2 linked regions of the Dyadobacter pollutisoli genome follow. The protein of the gene in region 1 interacts with the protein of each later gene in a pairwise test. Links are inferred from orthologs where the notes say so. Each region holds a gene or a part of one and is shown on either strand. Other genes may lie near its edges.

Region 1 (11,909 bases):
CAGCAGAATGGTGCCGTCACCGGTCAAAAACCCATCGATCCGCACGCAGACATCGATACCAAGTTGCTGAAAAACCTGTGCGATAACCTGCTGTATTTCCTGGTTTTTTTCAAGTGTTGTATCAACCGGAATCCTTTTGCGGCTAGCACCCGGTTTATATTTTGCATTAAAATCAAAAACCTTTACCATTTTGATCACTTCGCTCGGAGGCAATGCTAATGGCTTTCCATCACTGAGCTGAATACAACCGCAGGAGAATTCCTGTCCGTCGATAAATTCTTCAATTAAAACCTGATCCTCTCCATTGGAACTACTGATAAACGCGTGCTCCTGGCCGCTGGCGAAATATTCGTCCAGTTTAGCGATCAGATTAGCAGGATGGTAAACTGTTTCACCGGAGAAAACAACAGGAAAACCTATCCCCTCGTCCAGATTAGCTATTTTTTGGCCCCATGCCTGTTTTTCTGGCCTATCCAATGAATTCCAGATATTGGCATCGAGTTCGATCTGGAAAAAGCATTGGTTTACAGCGGCAATGAATTCTTCAAGAGAATCCTCCTTCACAATGGCTACCCCGATTGACGAACCCTGGTGCGGGGCTTTAATAACCAGTGGCAGGCCGAGATGTTTTTTAAGTACCTGAAAAAGAATAGGATATTCGCGGGGAACCCACTGACTAAAACGTAACGTCCAGCTTTTCTTCTGCTGACCATTCACCAGTGCGATCATTTCATTTTGCAATATTTTGTCAATACCAACTGCGGAACCCATTAGCCCTGGGCCACTGTATGGAATTCTGTACCATTCCAGCAATCCCTGTATAGCGCCATCTTCACAGTCAGGACCATGCATGGCGAGGAACGCAAATTCGAAATGTTGCTTAAATTCTGACGGAGCCAGCAACTTCCCTATTTCAGCTGGCAGCGGTTGATCTGCCAACTCGGGAAAAGATTCGATATATGTCTTGAAACCGTTGAGCTGAGCGCTTTTCAATGGATAAAACTCTCTGATCTCAGCGGAATACATTAACTCTTTTTCCAAAAGTATAAAACGACCGAAGCTGTCCACAAAGACCGGCACGGGCTCGAAAAGGGACTTATCCAGATACTCAAAAGCAGTCTTGCCACCCGCAAATGAAATTTCCCTTTCACGGGAGGGACCACCAAAAAAAATTCCGATACGCATATTTAGATATCCTGATTAATGCATTTAGATCATAGCTGCAATATAAGGTACTAATTGAGATGAATCAATTTCTGTCAGAGTTGCGGCGGAATTTTAAACACAAAAAGCAGCCTTCATAACCGAAGACTGCTTTTTATCTAAATAAATATAAGTTTCAGACCGTATCAGGCCAGCTCCGGAACATTCACGGAAACCACTTTACTAACATTCGGTACCGCTTTACGGATTGATTCTTCCAGGCCTGCCCGGAATGTCATTGCGCTCATCGGGCAGCTTTGGCATGATCCCTGCAATTCCAGTTTGACAACCATATCGTCCGTTAATTCAACTAATTTCACGTCACCGCCGTCTGCAAGCAAATAAGGACGTACCGATTCGAGTGCCTGCTCGATTAGCTCTATTGTTTTTTCTTTTGAATCCATTGTTAAAAAATCTATTTGCTAATATGCAAGATTATATTCTAAAAATCAAATCATTAATAGACTCTGCCTAAACCTGTATTTCTACCGGAAGGGTTTTTTCTCTGGTTGCGTTGCGGATCGCCACCTGCTGGGCAAGCGATTCGGCAGCATCCCGGAATGCATCGTTCACAATCGGGTTCGTGTCCATAACAGCCGGACGACCTTCATCTCCCGCCTCCCTGATCCCCTGCACCAGAGGTATCTGACCGATCAACGGCACATTAAACTTATCGGCTAGCAATTGCCCTCCACCTTTTCCAAAGATATGGTATTGATGATCCGGCAATTCCTCAGGCGTAAACCAGGCCATATTCTCAATGATGCCCAAAATAGGGACGTTGATCTGCGGCTGACGGAACATAGACAATCCTTTAATTGCATCGGCCAGGGCCACTTTTTGGGGTGTAGTCACAATTACAGCCCCTGTTACCGGCACGGTTTGCACCAAAGTAAGGTGAATGTCGCTGGTTCCCGGAGGCAGGTCTATCAAAAGGTAATCCAGATCGCCCCAATCGGTATCGCCAAAGAACTGTTTCAATGCCTGGCTTGCCATCGGCCCTCTCCATACCACCGCGCTGTCGGGCGGCGTGAGAAAGCCTATGGATATCATTTTGATCCCGTACTGATGGATCGGATTTATATAGTTTTTGCCATTTTTCGGTGTAATGGTCGGCTGCATGTTTTCAGCTCCGAACATGACCGGTATCGACGGCCCTGAAATATCTGCATCAATAATTCCCACTTTCGCGCCTGAGCGGTGCAATGCCATTGCCAGGTTTGCAGTTACCGTCGACTTCCCTACCCCTCCTTTTCCTGACGAAATCGCAATTACATTCTTAACTCCCGGGATCATAGGGCCGCTATCCCGCGTGGAAGTAACATTGGCAGTAAGCTTGATAATCACTTCCACATCGGGACTCAGATGCTCATGAATAGCTGCTTCACAATTCCTTCTGATCAATTCTTTCAGCGGGCAGGCCGGTGTGGTCAACACCACTGTAAAACGCACCTGATTAACCCCAATCTCAATATCCTGGATCATCCCCAGCGTCACCAGATCCTTTTTCAGGTCAGGCTCCTCCACGGTACTTAATGCCTGTAAAACTTTTTCTTTATTGATTGTAAATTCTCCCATTATACTGGTTACGTACTTTGTCTTAATACTGTTCAACAACAAATGTCCTCAATGAGTTTGTTAGGAAACCGGAAATTCTCTGATTCTCTTTTCAATTTCTTCCAATTCGGCGGACACGTCCATATTTCGCGAAAGTGCATTCAGCTTGCTCCATAATGATTTCAGTAGTTTCAGCTGGCTTTTCGTAAATCCGTGCAATGGCCGGTGATGGATCGTTTGCTTCACAGCGTCCCATTCTTTCATGAATGCCTGCATTTCGGTATCAATAAAAGCTGCTTCAAAACCATTGAAAATATATTGTTCCGCAATCTTATTCGGATGTATCATATCTTCCTCATAAAACCGGTAATCGCGCAGCTCGTCGATCATGATCTCATAGGAAGGGAAGTATTCGACCTGCTTGTACTTTTCGCTAAGCTTATGACATACCAGCCGCAATGTTGACTTACTTACCTGGTTCAATGGTAATGTATCTCGCGTATGGCGCACGGGACTCACCGTCATAACGATCCGAAGATCCCTTTTGAAAGTCTGCAATTTCTGGATCAATTGCTCCCAGGCAATGCTGATCTGGTCGGGATGAAGCAATTCCTTTACAAATTTCTCTCCCGGAAGTTTATGACAATTGCCGATGATCTGGTTGGTCTGGCGATGGCGGTAGGCGTAGGCAGTACCAAAAGTAATGACCAGCACATCGGCTTGTTTTAAAAACTGCTTAATGTTAGCTAGCTTGTCTGTCAGGCTTGCTTCCAGCTCATTTTTATCCTGACTCCATTGCGATGAGTGAAAGTCATGATGCAGCCATATCTGGTCCTGATTCTGCAAATACAATGCCGGATTAGGAGCTTTTTCTTCGAGGGCAGCATCTAATATTTTGCTGATGGCCAATGGATTAAAAACAGTACCCAGCGGATTATTAAGTACTTCAAATTTATAGCCGCCAAGTTGGGTACCCAATACCTCCGCAAAGCACGAACCGATGGTCATTATTTTGGAGTGGTGGCTGATCTTCCATTCCGACGGCGTGATACTGACTTCGGTACTTAGCTTAATCTCCTTCATTCATCTGCAAATATGTCTTCTGCAAAATTAGCAGTATTTGTTCTACCCAGCACTCTGCCAATTTCTTCTGTCCCGGAAAAACACTATGTTTGATTCAAATTACACACACTTATCCTCCAAAATGAACGAAAGTTCCTACCCATTCGCGCTGTCGCGTCAAGAATTGCGATATGAATTTGTCAGTGTTAGTGCGGACAAAGAAGTAAAGAAGGTTGTTGTATTAAGTCAGACAGACGAAAACGAGATTTATAATCTGGCGTTATTTGACCTGCTAGACAATGACGAGCTTGGCTCTCCATCGAAAAAAGATGCGAACGATCTAGCCAAAATTAATACAACAGTCTCCTGCATTGTGAGTGACTTTTTAGAAAAAAATCCACGTTGCAGTGTAGTTCGTCTGCACAACGAACCTCCTCGGCAGCTAGTCAGAGATGAAATTGTGCAAAAGGAATTGGACGAGATGAATGAATTGTTAAGAAAAACAGATTTATCAAACCTATTTAATCGTCATTCAAATAAATGAACAGGCAAGAATTGATACTATCAGCAGTCCTAGTTTTGTCTAATTTTTTTGTGTGCTGTTCTCAACCATCCAGCCCACCAACTCCGTCCAGCAAGAAAACCTACGAATTCGGCACTAACCCGTCCTGGCAAGACGAATTCGATACTCCCGGAAAGCCTGACCCTACCAAATGGGGCTACGACCTCGGTGATCATGGCTGGGGCAATCACGAACTGGAAGATTACACGGACAAAATCGCTAATGCCAAAGTAGAGGGCGGAAACCTCGTTATCACTGCCATTAAAGAAAAATCCGGAAAACTGGATCACAGTTCTGCCCGTTTGGTATCAAAAGGGAAAGGGGATTTTTTGTATGGAAAGTTTGAGATCAGGGCCAAACTGCCGAAAGGACGAGGCACCTGGCCAGCTATATGGATGCTAGCCAGCGAAAATGGATACGGTAATAAAGGCTGGCCTGATAATGGTGAAATCGACATTATGGAGCATGTTGGCTTCGATCACGGTAAAGTCCATGGCAATGTCCATACCAAAGCTTTTAACCATACCATTGGAACCAACAAGGGAAATAATGTTATGGTCGACCAGGTCTCAGAGGAATTTCACACCTACTCCTGCGAGTGGACACCCGATGCCATTTCCATTCTGGTGGATGGTAAATCCTATTTTACATTCAAGAAAGAAGCCGGTTATCAATGGCAGCAATGGCCGTTCGACAAACCTTTTCATTTTATTTTAAATATAGCTGTCGGAGGTGACTGGGGAGGGCAAAAAGGCGTGGATGACAGCATTTTCCCTCAAAAAATGGAGGTCGATTACGTCCGTGTTTACCCGCTTGTCGAGAAAAAGTAACTTTGAAATTCCAGTGCATGGAAGTATCTTGCACCATGGATCATTTCGTTGTTTCGGCCAGGAAGTATCGTCCCGTCACCTTTGATTCGGTGGTTGGCCAATCACACATCACTACCACATTAAAAAACGCAATTCGCACCAATCACCTCGCGCAAGCCTTTCTTTTTTGCGGTCCGAGGGGTGTAGGAAAAACTACATGTGCGCGGATTTTAGCCAAAACAATTAACTGCCAGAACCTCGGCGATGATGTAGAAGCTTGCGGCGAATGTGAATCCTGTGTCAGCTTTCAAAACAATGCGTCTTTCAATATCCACGAACTGGATGCTGCTTCCAATAACTCGGTGGAAGATATCCGTAACCTGATCGATCAGGTTCGCTATCCACCCCAGACTGGAAAATACAAAATCTACATCATTGATGAGGTTCATATGCTTTCTCAGGCCGCATTCAATGCATTCCTGAAAACATTGGAAGAACCGCCGGGCTATGCCATTTTCATTTTGGCAACTACGGAAAAACATAAGATCCTGCCTACTATCCTTTCGCGCTGCCAGATCTTTGACTTTAACAGGATACAGCCAAAAGATATCGCATATCATCTGGCTGATATCGCAAAAAAAGAAGGCATTGAAACTGAAAAAGAAGCACTGGAACTGATCGGGCAAAAAGCGGACGGAGGACTTCGTGACGCGCTTTCAATGTTCGATTTGAATGTTACTTTTTCAACTAATAATCACCTTACCTATGCAGCAGTACTCGAAAACCTGCATATCCTGGACTATGATTATTACTTCAAAATCACCGATGCATTGACTGCCGGCAGTATAGCGCGGTCTTTGGTTTTGTTTGACGAGATCTTGCGAAAAGGTTTTGACGGACATTTGTTTGTGGTAGGGCTGTTGGAACATTTCAGGAATTTGCTGGTGGGTAAAGACCCTGTTACTGTGACGCTTTTGCAGGTTTCGGAGTCTGCCGAGCGTAAATACCAGGAACAGTCTGCGATGGCCGATATGAGTTTCCTGCTCTCTGCGCTTAGTATCGCGAGCCAATGTGATATCAATTACAAATCAGCCAAAAACCAGCGACTGCATGTGGAGCTTTGCCTCATGAAGCTCGCCAATTTACCGCACGTTCTTCAACTTAATTCACTTGCAGCCGTTGATGAAACGGCAAAAAAAAAAGTTGAGCCACAGCAACAGCCATTAAATTCGCAGCCTTCTGTTCCGGCAATACCGCCAACGAACGGCGCTCCAACCAATGGAAGCTCTTACGCACCGCCGCCACAGCCAGTAGCAACTCCAGCTGTACCGTCACGACTGAAAAGCACGATTCCGCTCACTGCCACCACTCCCATTACCAGCCAACCGGTTAAGGAAACCGTTGCGGCTCAAACTGACTATGCTGCCGTAGCAGCCGGCAGTAATGTCAAAAAGGAGGCATTGACCTTTGAAACACTTCAAAGGCTTTGGTATGAATTTGCAGAAAAGAGACAGCAAGCCGGAAACTCGACCACCGAGGAAATTACACTAAGGAGAGAGTTCAAACTGGAAGGTACCACCATTGAAATAGCGCTTGACAACACGCACCAGCTGGAAGCAGTCCAGAACATGCGTTATGATCTGCTGGGTTTTCTGAAAAGCCGGATCGATGCTCCCAGGCTGGACATTAACCCCCGTGTAGCGCCCCAGGAGGTAAACCGGCTACCCTATACTCCTGCCGAAAAATTCAATTATATGGCTGAAAAGAACCCCTATCTGCTGGAATTGAAGCAGGCACTGGGCCTTGACGTAGATTTCTAACGGTTTTTCGCCGCTTCCAGAAATTGATGGTTAAGATGCAAAACCTGCGGGATCAAAGCAGCGGTTTCGTCATTGGTAATGATAAAATCTGCGATCTGCTTTCTCGACTCGTCCGACGCTTGCCTTTTGATAATCGATCTGATTTCCAACTCACTACGATTGTCTCTTTGCAGAATACGCTTGATCCTCAGATCTTCCGGCGCGTGAACCACCACGACGTAATCCAGTGAATTCCCCTGCCCGGCCGCGTTCATAATGGCCGCTTCTTTCAACACATATGGAGAGTCTGCATGTTCCGAAACCCAATGCTGGGTATCTCTCATGACCACTGGATGGATAATGGCATTCAGCTTTTTTAAGAGCTTTTCGTCTTTGAAAACCACGGAGGCAACAAACGAAGTATTATACATTCCTGACGAATCATACGATTCCGGCCCGAGTAAATCCGTTACCTTTTCTCTGATCTCAGGTTCATGATTGGTAAGCCATTTGGCACGGGAATCGGCGTGATAAACAGGAATTTCAAGGCAGGAAAATACCTGGCAGACTATGCTCTTGCCGGAACCAATACCGCCGGTAACTCCTATCTGAAGTGGAAGTGACATGGTTTCGGGGAAAGATGGTTATTGAGGAGCAGCATTTAAATACTGCGCAACTTCAAAACTGACATATACGTCCCGATGACTCACCTCCACCAATGGAGATACGGGCAATGGAATCGGTAGGCTTTCGTCGAAATTATTCTGGATTTTTGGAACAGGAATTGAAATGCGAATGGTATCGGGATAGGTGCGGATCAGTGAAACCGGCCCGTCCACCGAGATCAGCGACGGAGACACATTGATGATGCTTGATATCACGTACCCGTCCCGAATATTGATACCGGCGCTATCCACCCTGATAGGGATGATCTTCCTGATCTTGCGCTCGAAATTTAACTCAAACGTATCTGCAATGACATAGTTGACATGCAGGTTAGGGAAAAGTTCTGTAATTTGGTCCGTCAGGGCCGTTGAATTGATAAAGCTAGCTTCATTGGGATTCAACACCTTGTATACTACCGGATTAGCATTGAAATTCAGCCATGACTTTTGAAGTAAAGTCCAACCATCACCCGATACATTTACTGAAATTCTCTTGGGCAAAGGCTGCATGGGAACGAATGCGGAATTATCGTACTCAATTTCCAGCGGGTAATTAAGCTTGATTGAATAATTATCCTTATTCAACACATTCATCAACCAAAAAAAAGAGGCTGCCAGGATGCATACGAAAAAAGTTTTGATCCTGTTCTGGCCTGACGGTACGTTACTCACAGCAAATTAAAATGGGCATACATCCGAAAATGTATGCTGTTCATAAATTATTTATTCATTACTAAACAGCGATCTCAAAGCAACGAACAAATATTCATTACGAGAATTTATCCTGCAATAGTACGCGAGATGGCTGATTTGTCAACTGTTAACTTTACTCCTTTATCCAGTTCCAACGTAACTGTTGTCTCTTCTACTGTATAAATCCGGGCGTGGATTCCTCCAATCGTTACCACCTGATCGCCTTTTTTGAGGTTACCAAGCAATTCTTTCTGATCTTTTTGCTTTTTCTGCTGCGGGCGTATCATGAAAAAATAAAACACCCCGATTATCCCGACCCACATCACGACCTGATAAATCATACCTTGTGAGCCGCCTGCTGCTGCTTGTGCTAATAAAGAAAAATTCATTGTAAGAGATAGATTAGAAAGTTTATTTTGTTGGTGCGGAATTGACAACTCCTTTGAGCCTTAGCTCCGAATAAGCAGGTTCCGTATTGGCATACACCGTAATGGTTTTTACCTGGGGACCCGACTTGTGTTTGCTGTCAAAACGGACTTTGATACTTGATGTCTCTTTGGGACCAATTGGCTCCTTGGGCCATTCCGGCGTTGTACAGCCGCAGGAAGAAGTGATATTGTTCAGGATCAGCGGATATTCTCCATCATTGCGAAATTTGAAACTGTGCTCCACAATAGCTCCTTCCTGAATGGTTCCAAAATCGAACGATGAGCTATCGATCAAAGCAAAAACAGGCATTTTTGAATCTGCCTGTTCCGCTTCGCTTTTATCTTCTTTTTTGGAACAACCGGAAAAAACCAATGCGATTCCTAACAAAACACAAATGGATATTTTTTTCATATCGGTAATTAATTGGCCTGACCTTTGATTTGAGCCATCAAACGGTCCACATCTTCGAGCAGCTTTTCAGCTTTTTCGCGGGCGTCATTCACAACCCGCTCGCCTTCGGTTCTGGCGAGACTATCCGGCTGGTCTTTTTTATCAACCATATCCTGGATCACGCCTTCCAATTTCTCCCTGTATTTCGACAATCTGTAAGTCAGCTGGGTGCGAAGAACTTCCCCTTTGTCGGGTGCATAAAGAATCCCCAATGCAGCGCCGGTGACACAACCTGTCAGGAATGCGATTAAACTATTACTGGTTTTACTCATGAGTTTTTAAGTTTTAGCTGTTGCTGCGGCTATCAGCCTTTTTGATATTGGTAAGCCCTCAAAAATTATTCCATGCGGTAAAACCTGTATAACTTTCGAAAGCCGTTATTTATTATCTATCAATCCGCGGCCGCTCTTTCTGATCACCCCTTCTTTCGAAAGCTTCACAGAAAGCACGTCCAGGACGCCATTTACAAACTTACCACTTTTTGGGGTACTGTACCTTTTTGCTATTTCAATAAACTCGTTAATTGTTACTTTAACGGGAATGCCCGGGAAATGGATCAGTTCCGCCAACGCAGTTTTCAATATAATCAGATCCACGAGCGCAACCCTTTCCAGCTCCCAGTTTTTAAGCTGATCATCCAGATATAGATCGTATTTATCACTTTCAGCTACCACGATCCGGCATAGTTCTTCTACAAAGAACCGGTCTTCTTCCCAATCTTTGGTCAAAGGCGCCAACTGAAAAGTAGCGCTATTGTCTGCTGATTTCAACGTTTTGATGGCTAGACTACGGATCAGTTCACTATGATCACTCCAATATAGGTCACGCTGTTCAAAATAATCAAGCGGAACTTCGTGCTTTAAGATAACCTGTCTTAAAATATATTGAACGATAGCCTGATCTTCCTCAGGGGTATGTGAGGTTTCCTTGCAATAAGCTTCGTACTGCGCATCTTTCCTCAATGCTTCACGATAAGTTTTCCTGACAAGGTTCATTTCATTGGACCAGTTGATACCGTTCCTGATAATTTCCTCTTCCAGGTTTTTATCTTCGATCAGCACCCTCACAACTCTGTTGGTGTCCAAGCCAGAGTCTTTTGGAAAAGGCGATTCAGGATCGTCATATCTTCTTTCGCGGTCAATTTTGGCCTGATGCGCCAGTTCAATGATCATTGAAAGAACACGTACAAAATCAACATGGATCGATTCAGTCTCATTCAATACCCTCCTTACCATTTTCTCTCCATCCGTAGCTGTCTGGCGGCTGTATGCCTGAAATGCACTGCGTGCAACTTTCAAAACCTGCTCCGGAAGTTCCTCATCCTCATTGGGTTTTCCGTTTTTAATCAATTCGTCGAGCGTCATTCCAGCCAGACGTTTCATCCCTGCTAACTTCTGCCGGTTTTGAGGTTCCATGGAGTTCAGATCCGGCGCAAAAGCCTCATCAATGTGATCTAGTGCGAGCAAACGATTGGCATCTGCTGTCAACTGTCTTGCATAAAGCGCCTGGACCGCCTTGGTTCTTAATAATCTTCTATTCAGCATAAGCCGGAATACTAATTGGATAAAAGGTACAGTAAATCAAAGAACGTTTTTGCATGTATAGCAAGGTTATTCATTTAGCATACCCCGCATTTGTGTTTTAAAATTGACCGCAAAATTAGACTATTTTGTTTAGAATCGAAAAAATGAAACACCGCCTTTTAATTTTGCAACGTTTTAAATGAATAGGATGTTGGTTTAGGATAGTCCCGCATCTGTTTGAAATCTCCGGTCTAAAAGTTTTATCGAGTGAAAGCATTAAAGTACCTCAACCAGTACTTATGGAAATACAAATGGTATCTCATCCTGGGAACCATTTTTACCATTATTTCTAACCTTTTTGGAATAATCCCTGCCCAGCTGGTGCGTTACGCCCTTGATCTGGTGATCGAAACCCTCGATATTTACTATCTTTTCAATGGGGCTTCGCTTCAAAGCGGGATGTATGACATTTTTGCTTTCAGCATCCTGCTGTATGGTTTGCTCATTCTGCTGATGGCATTATTGAAGGGAATTTTTCTGTTCCTCGTCCGGCAGACCATCATTGTCATGTCCCGGCACATTGAATTTGAACTCAAAAACGACATATACCAACATTACCAGACGCTACCTGCGAGTTTTTTCAGACGCCACAACACCGGTGATTTAATGGCCCGGATATCCGAAGACGTCAGCAATGTGAGGATATACCTGGGGCCTGCGCTCATGTACGGCATTAACCTGATCGTGCTTTTCATTCTGGTAATTTCCTACATGGCATCTGTCAGCACCAAACTGACTTTTTATGTGCTACTCCCGTTGCCTGTGCTTTCGATCAGCGTTTATGTCGTCAATAGTATGATCATGAAACGTTCTCAGGAGATTCAAAAGCAACTTTCAGGACTTTCGACGTATGTACAGGAAGCTTTTTCAGGGATCAGGGTGATCAAATCTTTTGTTCAGGAAGATCATTCTTTTTCCAATTTCCAGAAAGAGGCAGAAACTTTTAAGACCAAATCCCTCGGCCTCACCAAAGTTGACGCATTCTTTTACCCTGTTATACTACTGCTCATTGGTTTGAGCAATATTCTGATCATTTATGTAGGTGGCCAGGAAATCATTAATGGCAGACTGACGCCGGGCAATATCACTGAGTTCAT
Region 2 (13,163 bases), 2.7 Mb from region 1 along the record:
AGACTACAATGCGGATGAGCTGAAACACATCATTGAAGGCAAGGAATTTAAGGAGTTGTTCCCGGAAATTCACGGCGATATTTTAAAAACAACGCCGAAGGGTTATCCAAAGGATCACCCCGAAATTGAGCTGCTAAAAAGAAAACAACTTTTTTTCGTCCATCGGTACACAGATAAGGAAGTGGCCTCCAAGGACTTCGGAGATATGGTCGTAAATGCTATCTCGCTGCTTAAACCTTTTACCGATTATATGAATTATGTATTGTATGAACAGCCTGCCGAGCAATAAATAGCGCTTTTCAAAGTCTGCCATTTCAAATCACAACATCGATCACATGCAATTTTCTCACTTACACTGCCACACGCAATTTTCACTTCTCGACGGTGCGGCGGATATTAAAAAACTATTCAAAAAAGCCAAAGAGGACAATATGCCAGCGGTGGCCATCACCGATCATGGCAATATGTTCGGGGTATTTGAATTTGTGGCTGAGGGAAATAAGCAAGGGATCAAGCCCATCGTAGGTTGCGAGTTTTATGTGGTCGAGGACAGGCATATCCGCCAGTTTACCAAAGACAAAAAGGATGTACGTTTTCACCAATTATTGCTTGCCAAAGATGAGATAGGTTACAAAAACCTGGTTAAAATGTGTTCGCTGGGTTTTATTGAGGGAATGTACGGCAAGTACCCCCGGATAGATAAAGAGCTGATTGTGAAGTACCACAAAGGGCTGATAGCGACAACTTGCTGCATTGGTGCGGTTATTCCCAAGACTATTTTAAGACAAGGCGAAGAGGCGGCTGAGAAGGAATTCAAATGGTGGCTCGATTTGTTCGGTGACGATTTTTACGTAGAGTTACAGCGTCACGAAATTCGGGATCAATATATTGTGAATGAAGTTCTTGTGAAGTTTGCAAGAAAATATAATGTCAAGATCATTGCTTCCAACGACTCGCATTACGTGGACCAGGAAGACTGGAATGCACACGATATTTTGCTGTGTATCAACACGGGCGATAAGCAAAGTACCCCGTCCGCGAAGGATTTTGATGATGATAAAGGTATTCCGAAAGGCTCCCGGTTTGCATTTTTCAATGATCAGTTTTATTTCAAGAAAACCAGCGAAATGCTATCGCTTTTCAATGATCTTCCTGAGTCACTGGATAACACGAATGAGATTGTTGACAAAATAAAAACACTGGATTTAAGGAAGGACATTCTATTGCCCAACTTCCCGATACCCGACGAATTCAAGACACATACATTGTCTGAAATGGTGGGGAAAAAGGAATTGACCGCCGACGTTCTGAATCAATGGGAATACCTGAGGCACATTACGTTTGAAGGAGCAAAATTCAAGTACGGCACGATTACTGCTGAGATTGAGGATCGTTTGAACTTTGAATTGAATACAATCAGGAACATGGGTTTCCCCGGTTACTTCCTGATCGTGGCTGACTTTATTGATGCAGGGCGTAAAATGGGGGTATTTATTGGTCCAGGCCGTGGTTCTGCAGCTGGATCAGTGGTGGCTTACTGTACCGGTATTACCAACATTGACCCGATCAAGTACGATCTGCTTTTTGAGCGTTTCCTGAATCCTGACCGGATCTCACTACCCGATATTGATACGGACTTTGATGATGAAGGTCGGCAAAAAGTAATCGATTATGTGGTTAAAAAATATGGCTACAATCAGGTTGCGCAGATCGTAACATATGGTACCATGGCCGCCAAATCGGCGATTAAGGACGTTGCCAGGGTAATGGACCTGCCGCTGATTGAGGCCAATGCATTAGCGAAGCTCGTACCGGACAAGCCCACTTACAATATGACCCTCAACCGGATCTTCACAGCACCGCTGGAAGGAGAAGGGAGTTTGATGAAAAAGGAGGGAATAGCGCCTGAAGAGCTTGATAATGTTAAGAAAATGCGGGCTATTGCGCTCGGTAACGATTTGCAAGCTAGTGTGTTACAGGAAGCAAGGCGATTGGAAGGTACTGTGAGGAATACGGGTATACATGCGGCGGGGATTATCATTGCCCCCAGCGACTTAACTGAAATTATTCCGGTGAGTACCTCCAAAGACTCGGACTTTCTGATCACCCAGTATCAGGGAAAGATCATTGAAGATGCGGGGGTAATCAAGATGGACTTTTTGGGCCTTCGAAACCTGACCATTATCAAGGAGGCTTTGCGGCTCATCAAGCAGAACCACAATGTCGACATTGTGATTGACGACATTCCGCTGGACGATCCGAAAGTTTTTGAATTGTTCCAGAGAGGTGAAACGAATGCGATCTTCCAGTTTGAATCTGACGGGATGAAAAAGCACATGCGCGACCTCATTCCCGACCGTTTTGAGCATTTGATTGCCATGAACGCCTTGTATCGTCCCGGTCCGATCGCATACATACCAAACTTTATCCGTCGTAAAAATGGTCATGAGGAAATTACCTATGACTTGCCCGAATTGGAAGAGTACCTCGCTGATACTTATGGGATTACAGTTTACCAGGAGCAGGTAATGCTTTTGTCCCAGAAACTGGGCGGTTTTACGAAAGGCCAGGCCGATACCCTGCGGAAAGCGATGGGTAAGAAGCAGATTGAAACCCTGAACAAGATGAAGGGGGACTTCATGAAAGGCGGTGCCGAAAAAGGTTTGGATGCCAAAAAACTTGAAAAGATCTGGACCGACTGGGAAGCATTTGCATCTTACGCGTTTAACAAGTCACACTCAACGTGCTATGCGTTTGTGGCATATCAAACCGCCTATCTCAAATCGCACTATCCGGGTGAGTATATGGCGGCGGTATTGACGAGCTCACTGGGTAACATTGAAAAGATCACATTCTTCATGGAGGAATGTAAAAACCTTGGAATTACGGTTCTGGGGCCCGATATCAATGAATCGGACCGTCAGTTTAACGTAAATAAGAAAGGGGAGATCCGTTTCGGACTGGCCGGGGTGAAAGGAAGTGGTGATGCTGCCGTGGAATCGATTATTGAAGAAAGAAACGCCAACGGACCATTCAAGGATGTGTTTGATTTTATCATCAGGGTCAATTTGCGGACGGTTAACAAGAAGACCTTGGAAAGCTTGGCCTATGCAGGCGGCTTCGACTGTTTTCAGGAGTATCACCGGGCACAATATTTCACAGCTGAGCAGGGCGAAAACGGAACATTTATTGAAAAAATAATCCGTTATGCTAACAATTATCACGCTGAAAAAGCATCTAACCAGTCCTCACTTTTCGGCGCTTTTGGTGGAAATGATATATTAATGACCAAACCCAAGGCCGCGGACATTATTCCCTGGGATGATCTTACCAAATTGCGTTACGAACAGGAGGTGGTAGGCTTTTACATTTCCGGTCACCCGCTCGATACATTCCGGGTCGAGCTAGACAATTTCTGCAACGGTACATTGGATAAGGTCATGGAAATTGCCGAAGGAGAGCGAAACCCGAAATTTTTTGGTAAGGAAATTAGTGTGGGTGGAATTGTGACAAGTGCGCAGGAAAGAATGTCCCGGAATGGAAGTCTTTTTATGATTTTTAAGCTGGAAGATTACCGCGGTTCAATGGAGATGTTGCTGGGTGGCGAAGATTATATCCGTTTTAAAAATTACCTGCAAGTCGGCCAGTTTTTATATATCAAAGGCAAGGTGCAAAACCGGTGGAAACAGGAAGACCAATTTGAATTTAAAATATCCCAGATTCAGCTGCTGACGGAAATCAGGGAGAAAATGTGCAGGAAGATCAAGATCAGTCTTACATTGGACCAAATCGATGCGCAATTCATTCACTTACTGAACGATACATTTGGCAATCATCCCGGATCATGCGCTGTAAATATGACGGTTATTGACCCGGAAACACGATTAGAAGTCGAAATGTTGTCACGTGGTTACAGGGTTGCACCATCTAATGAACTCTTCAAAGTGTTGAGTGGTTTTCATGGTGTAAAGTTCTTTTTAAACTAGTTTTTTAAATAAATCAGCAAGGAACTTTTAGATACTAATAAGCATTATTACATCAGATTTATAAAAAAACATAGACACTTTTTGGACATGGGAAAAGCAATTGAAATTACCGATAGCACCTTTGAAGAACTTATCCAGGGCGATAAACCAGTACTTGTAGATTTTTGGGCAGAGTGGTGTGGCCCTTGTAAAATGATCGGACCGGTAGTGGAACAGTTGGCTGGCGAGTACGACGGAAAAGCAGTTATTGGTAAAATGGACGTGGATATGAACTCATCGGTACCTGCTAAATTTGGTATCCGCAGTATCCCAACATTGATGATTTTTAAAGGAGGACAATTAGTTGATAAAGTTGTTGGTGTTGTACCAAAAACAACTTTGGAAGATAAATTAAATGCCCAAATCGAAGCGACTGTTTAAGGTCTGATCGATTATAAAATTTGAAAAAGGCTCCAATTCGGAGCCTTTTTTGTTTTCGATCTATTTGCTACTCGTTAATCTCAATCGTAAAAGCTGCTTCGAAGGTTTTACCGGCATCCAGTTTCAAAATCCCTTCTTTTGTTTCAAAATTCTGGTCGGAGTCGGCACTGTCTGCGATGCCTAGCCAGGGTTCAATGCATACAAAATGACCACCAGGTTTGGCCCAGATCCCTAAATAGGGAAAATCTTCATAATGTAATGTGATCACCTGGCCAGATTTTGTGCTGCGAAGGCTTACTTGTCTGGATATTAAATGCTTGAATATCAATGCATCTTTGTCAAATAAATGGGAGTTCAAGTGCAGGACATTGGTATTTTCTAGAACCGGTTTCGTTTGATTCCCTACCAATCCGTCTTTTTCCAGAAGCCAGGTTGCATCAGTTTCAACTGCTTCAAATTCAAGGTAATAGTCGTCATAGACTTCATCGTCGTGCAGCGGACATTTGAACGCCGGATGACCTCCGAGCGAGAACAACATTTCCCCGGAACCATGATTTGTAATGTGATGACTGACCACTACTTTGCTATCCACCAATTTATAGGTAATCCGAAACTCGAATTCGAACGGGTAAATAGCCAATGTTTCGTCACTGCTTTTTAAGGCAAATGTCAGACTATCAGTAGTTTGCTCAGCTAAGGTAACATTCGCATTATTGCGGATAAACCCATGGCGCGGAACTGCGTATTGCTGACCATTGTATTTGACAAAACCATTTTTAATGGCTCCAATGACCGGAAAAAGCACTGGTGCATAACTCGACCATACATTAGGATCGGCATTCCACATGAAGTCTTTGCCGGTTACAGTCGACTGAATCTGACAAAGTTCAGCGCCAGTCTGTTTTACGGTAATTTTAAGATGGTGGTTCTCGATGGAGTATTGCATAAGGATAGGATAGATATTCTTTCTGTTGCGTATTTAGGAATTCAAAACGTTCAAAATAACGGCGCAGGCTTCGCGGATCTGTTCTTCGGTAATGGTGAGCGGAGGAGCGATCCGCATTGCATTGTCACAAAATAGGAACCAGTCTGTCACTACTCCTTTTTCAATGCATTTGTCGATGGTATCCTTCAATTTCTCGAATGACTCCATTTCAGCTGCCAACATCAAGCCTTTTCCGCGCACTTCTTTAATGTCCGGATGTACCAGTAGCGCCTTGAATAACTCGCCTTTTGCATTGGCTTCTGCGGCCAAATTTTCCTCCAATGTAACCTGCAAAGCTGCCAGAGAAGATGCACAACTTACTGGATGGCCGCCAAATGTCGTGATATGGCCCAGGATCGGGTTGGTTTTCAAAGCGCCCATGATTTTTTGAGATGCCATGAAAGCACCTATCGGCATACCGCCGCCCATACCCTTGGCACTCAGTAAAATATCAGGATAGATACCAAATTGTTCAAAGGCCCAGAAACTGCCTGTGCGGCCGAAGCCAGTTTGGATCTCATCCAAAACAAGCAACGCACCCACTTCCGTACATTTTTTCCGAAGAGCAGAAAAATAGGCGATGGAAGGTACACGAACGCCCGATTCTCCGCCAATGATTTCAATGACAATAGCGGCAGTATTTTTCGTAATTTTCTCTATATCAGGTAAATGTCCGTGCCGTATTTGAGTAATGCCAGGCAACAGAGGTCGGAAATTCCGTTTGAAAAACTCCGCACCGGCCAAGCTTAATGCCCCTTGCGTCGCGCCGTGATACGCATTAATGCAGGAGACAAATTCAGACCGGCCCGTATAGCGTTTGGCAAGCTTCATAGCTCCTTCTACCGCTTCGGTTCCTGAATTGGTAAAGTAAACATTGTCGATCAAACCAAAAGGAGAGGGGTTTGCGGATTCCAGGTTCAATGTGTCTGTCAATGCCCTCGCAAGCCTGACCTGCGTCCCCTGCACATACTCCCCGTATACGAGCAAATGCATGTGCTTATCCAGCTGCTCATGAACTGCCGCGAGAACTTTGGGATGTCTGTGGCCAACATTACTCACGGCGATTCCCGATATCAAATCCATGTAAGATTTGCCTTCCGCGCTGTACATATATACACCTTCTGCACGCTCAATTTCGAGCGCGAGCGGATAGTCGGAAGTTTGTGCTAAATGATCAAAAAAGTGCTGACGGTGGGAAATGTACATTCTAAATGTTTAATTCTTTTTAAAAGTATAATACTTATTTACATTCAATATTTGTATTATACTCAATCTTTTACTCAAAAAAACTGGCGCTGCCGCCGACCCAGGTAAAGTCCTTGTTGTAACGTACTCCAATCATTTCTCCCCGGCTCAATCGACTCAGACTGATCAGCAGTTCAGGTTTTGGGGCGTCGTCATTCCAACCGTACATCATGCGGATCTCACATTTGACCAGTCCGTCGGGTGCTTGAATGACTGGCTCGTACTTGACTTTTTTTTGAAGAATATAGTTCTCAGGATCATTCAATGCGACAAGATCTGCCTCCGTAATATGCAGCTGCACGCCAGAGCCGGCGAAGGAGAACAGCGGTTTCAAGACATAATTTTCAAGGTCTGCCGGAAACTGACCATTGTAATCGCTGACGAATTGTGTCTCAGGTATAAAACGGTTTTTCAAAAATGGCATTGAAAATTTACTGATCCTGAAAAACCAGTTAGGATGTCCTACCCACGTCACATCTACCTCATCCGTGAAATGATAGCTGGTTTCCAGGTCGGGGTAATTCAGTAAATCATCAAAAATGAGACGGTTATAAATACGTTTTACCTGAATTTTGCGACCGTCTTTCTCATAGTAAAGCTTTTTGCCTTCCAGGATCAGTTTGGTATAGCATACCGCCTTGACGCCCAACATTTGCTCAGTAACCGCAAAGTCAATCCTGGTCTTCTGTTTTTCCGGGAAAATTTCAAGAAGGATTACCTGCTCAGGATTCTCACCGGCCAGGATTAATGATTTGAGCTTTGCTATGTAACCTTCATATTGATCGGGGCCAAAGGCATATTGAAAGTAGTCGGCTATGGTGAAAAATTTCCTGAACGATTCAGACAGAAATGCCTGGTAACCGAAAATGGATGGAAAGCCTTGTAATTCAATGAGCTGCGGTACCAATTCGCCATTATCATCTTTGCAAATGGCATAGTCGATCGCCAGAAATGAAGTATGTACATTCTCGCCTGGCACCGATTGCCCGGTAGGAACTGCCCGGTCGGTTTTTGCTTTGAAATCCGGTGAAAGCAATGTTGCTATAATCTCTTCGGAGGCCTGATTGATCTTCTCTTTCAGTTCTCTCGGCACGAACACCGGAGTTTCCGCGACCCGAAAATCCAGCTGTCCGGGAAATGCTTCTTCAATGGATTTTACAAAATCCGCGTATTTGCTTTCGGTGAAAGAACCGTTAAATGCTTCACGGGCTTCCTTATGCATAGGCCGGTGCGAAAGTTTTGTTCAATGCGTTTTTCAGGAACATCGGGATTACGACTGACTCCGTCATGAGTATTTTATCAGGATCGTTCAGGTGCTCGATCATGTCGTTGTATTTGGCTTCTCCGTGAGCCGAAATGATGGCTGTTTTTTTGTCTTCTCTTAAAAAGTATCGCAGCATTCCTTCCGCATCCGCCTCGGGATGGAATTGGGTGCCCACGATTTCATTCGCAAAACGAATGGCCATCACTGCTCTTTCAAGCGGGACGTGCGGACGGATTTTTTCAAGGCAAAGTAATTTAGCGCCCATATTTTCGAGCATAAACTGGTTGGGCTGGGTAACCTGAAAATCCCTTGAATCCACGATCCAGAATGGGTCGGTGAGTGCATTCAATAATGGGTCTTTTCTTCCCAAAGAGGTTTTATGCACAGGGAATGTACCAAATGACGTCTTTCTTCTTTTGCTCACACCAGCCAGTTGCCAGTGAATGCAGGCCATTTGAAAAGAATGGCATATCAGGAACAAATGCTTTTTGGTACGGTTCTGACGTTTGGCATTGAATTGAAGAAGCTGATCCAAAAAGCCGAAAAACTTCTTTTCCCACGTCTCGCCGACAGGGGAGGGGTTACCGGGGCCGCCACTTGAAATGTAAGCGTCAAATTCCATCCCCGGAACTTCGAGTTTTTGCCTCACATCAAAAATCGTGTATTCAACGGGCACACCTTCGGTCGCTCCGAAAGCGGTAATAATTTTCTTAATACAACGCATCCCTTCGTTGTCGTGCCCGTTGTACATGTCCAGAATGGCGATCCGGAAATGTCTGTTGTGATTGGTCATCTTGGTAGTACTGAGCGTTTTTGCGATCAGCTTTATCTTTTATAAATTTTTTTAAGAATTGGGTAAAAGTTAAAACAACGTTTATGACTATTAGTTCGGTTTCGACAAAAAACCTGTGTTATTTTCTGCTTAATCCAAACCTATCCTGGTTTCGGCCACAATGTAGTCGACCACTGCATTCATACTGCCAGTTTCCTCGAATACAGCCAGTTGTCTGTCGGCGCCGGTGCCCATTTCCATGATTTGATGAATGTAGTCAATTTCTTTTCTGCTGCCCAGCTCATCCACCACATCGTCTATAAATTCAAGCAATTCCGCTACCAGGATTTTGTACTCGACTTCTTCCTGTTTGCCAAAATCAATGAGCTTTCCGTGAATTCCATAGCGCGCCGCACGCCATTTGTTTTCGTTGATCAGCATCCGGTGATAGGGACGGAAACTGAGGTTCATGCGGTGTAGTTTATGGATTTTAGCTACCAGGGCCTGCATAATCGCCGCCAGGCAAATCGTTTCGTCCGTACGCATAGGTACATCGCACATCCTGAACTCAATGGTGTTGAAAAAAGGATGCACGCGAATGTCCCACCAGATTTTTTTGCCATTGTCAATGCATTTGGTCTTGATCAGCAGATTGACGTATTCATCATATTCCGACGCGCTGGAAAAGAAATCGGGGATACCGGTCCTTGGGAATTTATCAAAAACCTTTGACCTGTATGATTTAAAACCAGTGTTACGCCCGCACCAGAAAGGAGAATTGGTCGAAAGCGCGTAAATGTGGGGCAGAAAGTACCGTACCGCGTTCATAATCTGGATTCCTTCATTGCGCGTCTCGATACCAACATGCACGTGCAGCCCAAAAATAAGGTTACCGCGCGCGACGTCCCGCATTTCGTCGATGATCTCATCATACCTCGGATCCGGTGTGATCAGCTGCTCCACCCAGTCGGCGAAAGGATGGGTACCTGCCGCTGCAACCTGCAAGTTCTGCTTTTCGGCCAGATCCAGGATCATTTTCCTCAGATAAGTAACCTCTTCACGCGCCTCCTGAATGTTGTGGCAAATGTTGGTACCCACTTCTACCACAGCCTGATGCATTTCAGCCTTAACGCGCTCTTTTAATGTTATTTTTCCATCCTCCACAAGCTTGGACATGTGCGACCGCAAATTGCGGGTAACCGGATCTATGGTTTGAAACTCTTCTTCAATTCCCAGTGTGAAAGTGGCCATATCGGAACCTGTGGTGATACAAATGTTATGATTTCTTGATCTTGGAGTTTTTGGCAGGAGCTTTGGTAACTGCTGCTTTTTTGGTTGGAATCTTGGGCTCTGGCTCAGCCACTGGCTCCGGCGCTTTCGCAGTAGCAGCTTTTGTGGCTTTTTTAGGAGTAACTGCTTTTACTTTAACCTCTTTGGCAGTGTCTACCGGTGGGGTAGCTACTGGTTCTGGTTCCACAGCCACTGGTTGGGCGACCGCAGGTACAGGAGCAACGGCTGGAATACTCACAGCATCATTGATAAATGACCCCCAGGTAAGGTTAGTCTGGCCGGGAATCTGCTTTTTAGCACGCTCGATGGCCATATTGGCTGCGGCTTCCACTACCCATTCAAAATTATCGGGGCCAACGGAATAGATATCTGCGTCGGGCGCTGGATTGCAGAAATCGATTGCGATGGGTATGCCGTCGCGTACGGCGAATTCGACCGTATTGAAATCGTAGCCTAGGGCTACATTCAGTTTCAATGTGTAATCTCTGATTGTTTCAAGCAGTTTTTCGCGGGCTTCTCCCGTCGTTTTCATTTCAGTAGCATACCGCAAATGGTGCGGGTTACGCGGCTCGTAAGGCATGATGAGCACATCTTTTTGGCCGATACAGTAACAACGGAAGTAATCTTCGAACTCGATTTCCTCCTGCAACATCATCACCAGCTGCCCCGTTTCCTCATGTTTGTGCCACATATCCTGCGGGTTAACCACTTTGTAAACGCTTTTCCAGCCACCGCCATCATGCGGTTTCATATAGGCAGGGAAACCGACGTACTGAAATATCTCTTCCCAGGCCATTGGAAAAGCCAGGTTACGGAACGAAGTTTCGGAAGTATTCTCTGGACGCTGTTTTGAAGGCAACAAAACGGTTTTAGGGACCGGTACCCCGATTTTTTCCGCTAATGCATTGTTGAAAAACTTTTCATCGGCGCTCCACCAAAACGGGTTGTTGATCACCGCTGTACCGGATATAGCTGCATTCTTGAGAAAAGCCCTGTAAAATGGTACGTCCTGTGAAATCCGGTCGATAATGACCGCGTACTCGGTCGGTCCGGCCTGAATTACTTTGTCAATAGTTACTGCCTCTGCTATGATCCCGCTTTCTCCTTTGCTGTTGACTCTTTCAATAAATGCGTTTGGAAAAGTGTTTTCCATTCCGAACAAAATTCCAATTTTTTTCATAGTCTGGTTTCTGTTTTGTTTTTACTTAATTCTTAGAGGATTCTTGACAGGTAATCGGGGAACATTTTATTCCAAAGTGGCCAGTCATGTTTTTCCCAGCCGCGGATATCAAGCCAGTGGTCGATTCCGTTGGCACTCAAAATGCCGGACATTTTAATGTTGCTATCTAGGCAAATGTCCCACTCGGAGGTGCCCAGTACGATTTTCATGTGCCCGTAACGCCAGCCCTGTTCATTAGGCATGAAATCGATAGGGTTATTGAAATAGACGGTATCATCATAAAAGCCGTCGGTAAAGCTCCGGATATCGAAAGCGCCGCTCATGCTCACAAGATACGCCACCTGGTCGGGGTGTTTGAATGCGAAATTAGCAGCATGAAAACCGCCGAAGCTGCAACCCGCAACCCCGATCTTGCCGACATTACATTCATTCCTTATATAAGGTACCAGCTCATTGTTCAAAAATTTGTCATACTGTACGTGGTTCAAAACCCGGTACTGAGGGTTGAGATGCTTGGCATACCACGATTCTGAATCAATGGAATCGACACAATAGATTTTGTATTTTCCTGAGTCGACCAATGCTCTCACAGACTCGATCAGACCCATGTCTTTGGCCTGGTAATAGCGTCCGAGCGTTGTTGGAAAAAGTAGAATTGGATAACCCCAGCTGCCGTAGACAAGCATGTCAACATCCCTATCGAGATGATGAGAGTAGTATTTAATATGCTTCTCTTCCAAATGGCGGGCGTTTAATATTTGACAAATGAAATATACAAAACAAATCATAGGAAGCAAATTAATAACTTGCAGGTTTCAATTCCGTTATTATCCCCAGGCAAGTGAGTTTGAATTCTTCCAGTTCGCAGATTTTATCATCCATCCAATACGTTCATTCGACTTTCCTGGACAGGGAAGTGACCATTTCCGTGTTGCTTCCTGCCGCGTATGATCCGGTTCGGCTCTACCCATTGCTGCTGTTTAATGATGGTCAGGATTTTGAAGCCCTGGGTATGGCTGCATTGTTGGAGCGGCTTTCCGGCAAGCCGTTTATAGTAGTTGGCATACACGCAAATCATGACCGGATCTATGAATACGGTACATCGGTTCAGCCCGATTATGCCGACAGGGGGAACAAAGCTGGCGCAACCACTAGCTTCGTTTTGCAAGAGTTGCTTCCATTTTTGAAAAATCATTATAACATTAAAATGTCCGGCATTACTCACGCAGGTTTTTCGCTTGGCGGTTTGATGGCGCTGGACATTGTATGGAACCATCCTGACATATTTTCAGCGGCTGGTGTATTTTCCGGTGCGTTGTGGTGGAGGCAAAAAGCACTAAATGAAGGTTATAGCGATTCCGACCGGATCATGCATCGCCAGATACGGAACTCGGCAGCAAAACCGGGACTGAGATTCTGGTTTCAATGTGGTAGCCTCGACGAATACGATGACCGCGACGGTGATGGGGTCATAGACTCCATTCAGGATACATTGGAGTGCATCGCTGAACTGGAACGAAAAGGATATGGGTGGAACAAAGAAGTTTTTTATCTGGAAGTGGCGGAAGGTAGGCATAACCCGCAAACCTGGGCCACAGTGCTGCCCGACTTTTTGGAATGGATGTCGGGCATTGACCAGGAATAATTATAAGCCGGATAGAAACGCCATCGTGTCTACCGAGTCAGCATAGTCGGAAAGGCCGGGCTGCTGGGCGGTTCCCGGTGGGAGCAAGCCTGGGATATTGACTGCGCTGGTACCGACTACACATTGAATTTGATCCTCATTTTCTGCTATAAGTGCCTGCACCTCTCTCAAAGAGCCGTATGTTTCATAATGAAGCACACTGATCGCAGAAACCAGAGACCTGCTTTCGGTGATCAGCAGAAAACCATTGTCAAAATGGGGTACCCGGTTGACCAGGAAAATGGATTTGTTGTATTCGTAGTTGTTGAAGTATTTGTGGTGGTTCAGATAATCTGCTGAGACCTCCTCGACAGACTCGTAGAACTTGGTAAAGTCA

Evidence for each region.
Region 2: the proteins of ON006_RS18940 (region 1) and dnaE interact in binary tests that used the Escherichia coli proteins (3 or more experiments, as listed by UniProt). The link is inferred for Dyadobacter pollutisoli from one-to-one orthologs.

What each region holds. Positions count from the first base shown.
Region 1 is NZ_CP112998.1:4,623,382-4,635,290, forward strand. Bases 4,704-7,631 are described here. They hold ON006_RS18940 (DNA polymerase III subunit gamma/tau), read left to right. Parts: upstream 4,704-5,249; coding sequence 5,250-7,013; downstream 7,014-7,631. Other genes in these bases: ON006_RS18935 (glycoside hydrolase family 16 protein), read left to right, coding at 4,704-5,214; coaE (dephospho-CoA kinase), read right to left, coding at 7,010-7,618. Outside these bases: ON006_RS18910 (D-alanine--D-alanine ligase family protein), read right to left, coding at 1-1,185; ON006_RS18915 (NifU family protein), read right to left, coding at 1,350-1,607; ON006_RS18920 (Mrp/NBP35 family ATP-binding protein), read right to left, coding at 1,675-2,781; ON006_RS18925 (GSCFA domain-containing protein), read right to left, coding at 2,842-3,843; ON006_RS18930 (DUF6934 family protein), read left to right, coding at 3,965-4,366; more of ON006_RS18935, read left to right, coding at 4,363-4,703; ON006_RS18950 (YbbR-like domain-containing protein), read right to left, coding at 7,637-8,329; preprotein translocase subunit YajC, read right to left, coding at 8,437-8,739; ON006_RS18960 (DUF1573 domain-containing protein), read right to left, coding at 8,762-9,190; ON006_RS18965 (YtxH domain-containing protein), read right to left, coding at 9,199-9,501; transcription antitermination factor NusB, read right to left, coding at 9,607-10,773; ON006_RS18975 (ABC transporter ATP-binding protein), read left to right, coding at 11,020-11,909. UniProt on the Escherichia coli protein: Part of the beta sliding clamp loading complex, which hydrolyzes ATP to load the beta clamp onto primed DNA to form the DNA replication pre-initiation complex.
Region 2 is NZ_CP112998.1:1,927,051-1,940,213, forward strand. The notes cover bases 5-4,186. They hold dnaE (DNA polymerase III subunit alpha), read left to right. Parts: upstream 5-335; coding sequence 336-3,986; downstream 3,987-4,186. Other genes in these bases: ON006_RS08005 (DUF2461 domain-containing protein), read left to right, coding at 5-289; trxA (thioredoxin), read left to right, coding at 4,074-4,186. Also shown: more of ON006_RS08005, read left to right, coding at 1-4; more of trxA, read left to right, coding at 4,187-4,406; ON006_RS08020 (aldose 1-epimerase family protein), read right to left, coding at 4,474-5,352; ON006_RS08025 (aspartate aminotransferase family protein), read right to left, coding at 5,386-6,597; ON006_RS08030 (hypothetical protein), read right to left, coding at 6,668-7,858; ON006_RS08035 (type 1 glutamine amidotransferase), read right to left, coding at 7,851-8,693; ON006_RS08040 (carboxylate-amine ligase), read right to left, coding at 8,823-9,923; ON006_RS08045 (ATP-grasp domain-containing protein), read right to left, coding at 9,949-11,142; ON006_RS08050 (esterase family protein), read right to left, coding at 11,175-11,882; ON006_RS08055 (alpha/beta hydrolase), read left to right, coding at 11,984-12,787; ON006_RS08060 (acyl-CoA reductase), read right to left, coding at 12,788-13,163. UniProt on the Escherichia coli protein: DNA polymerase III is a complex, multichain enzyme responsible for most of the replicative synthesis in bacteria. This DNA polymerase also exhibits 3' to 5' exonuclease activity. The alpha chain is the DNA polymerase catalytic subunit.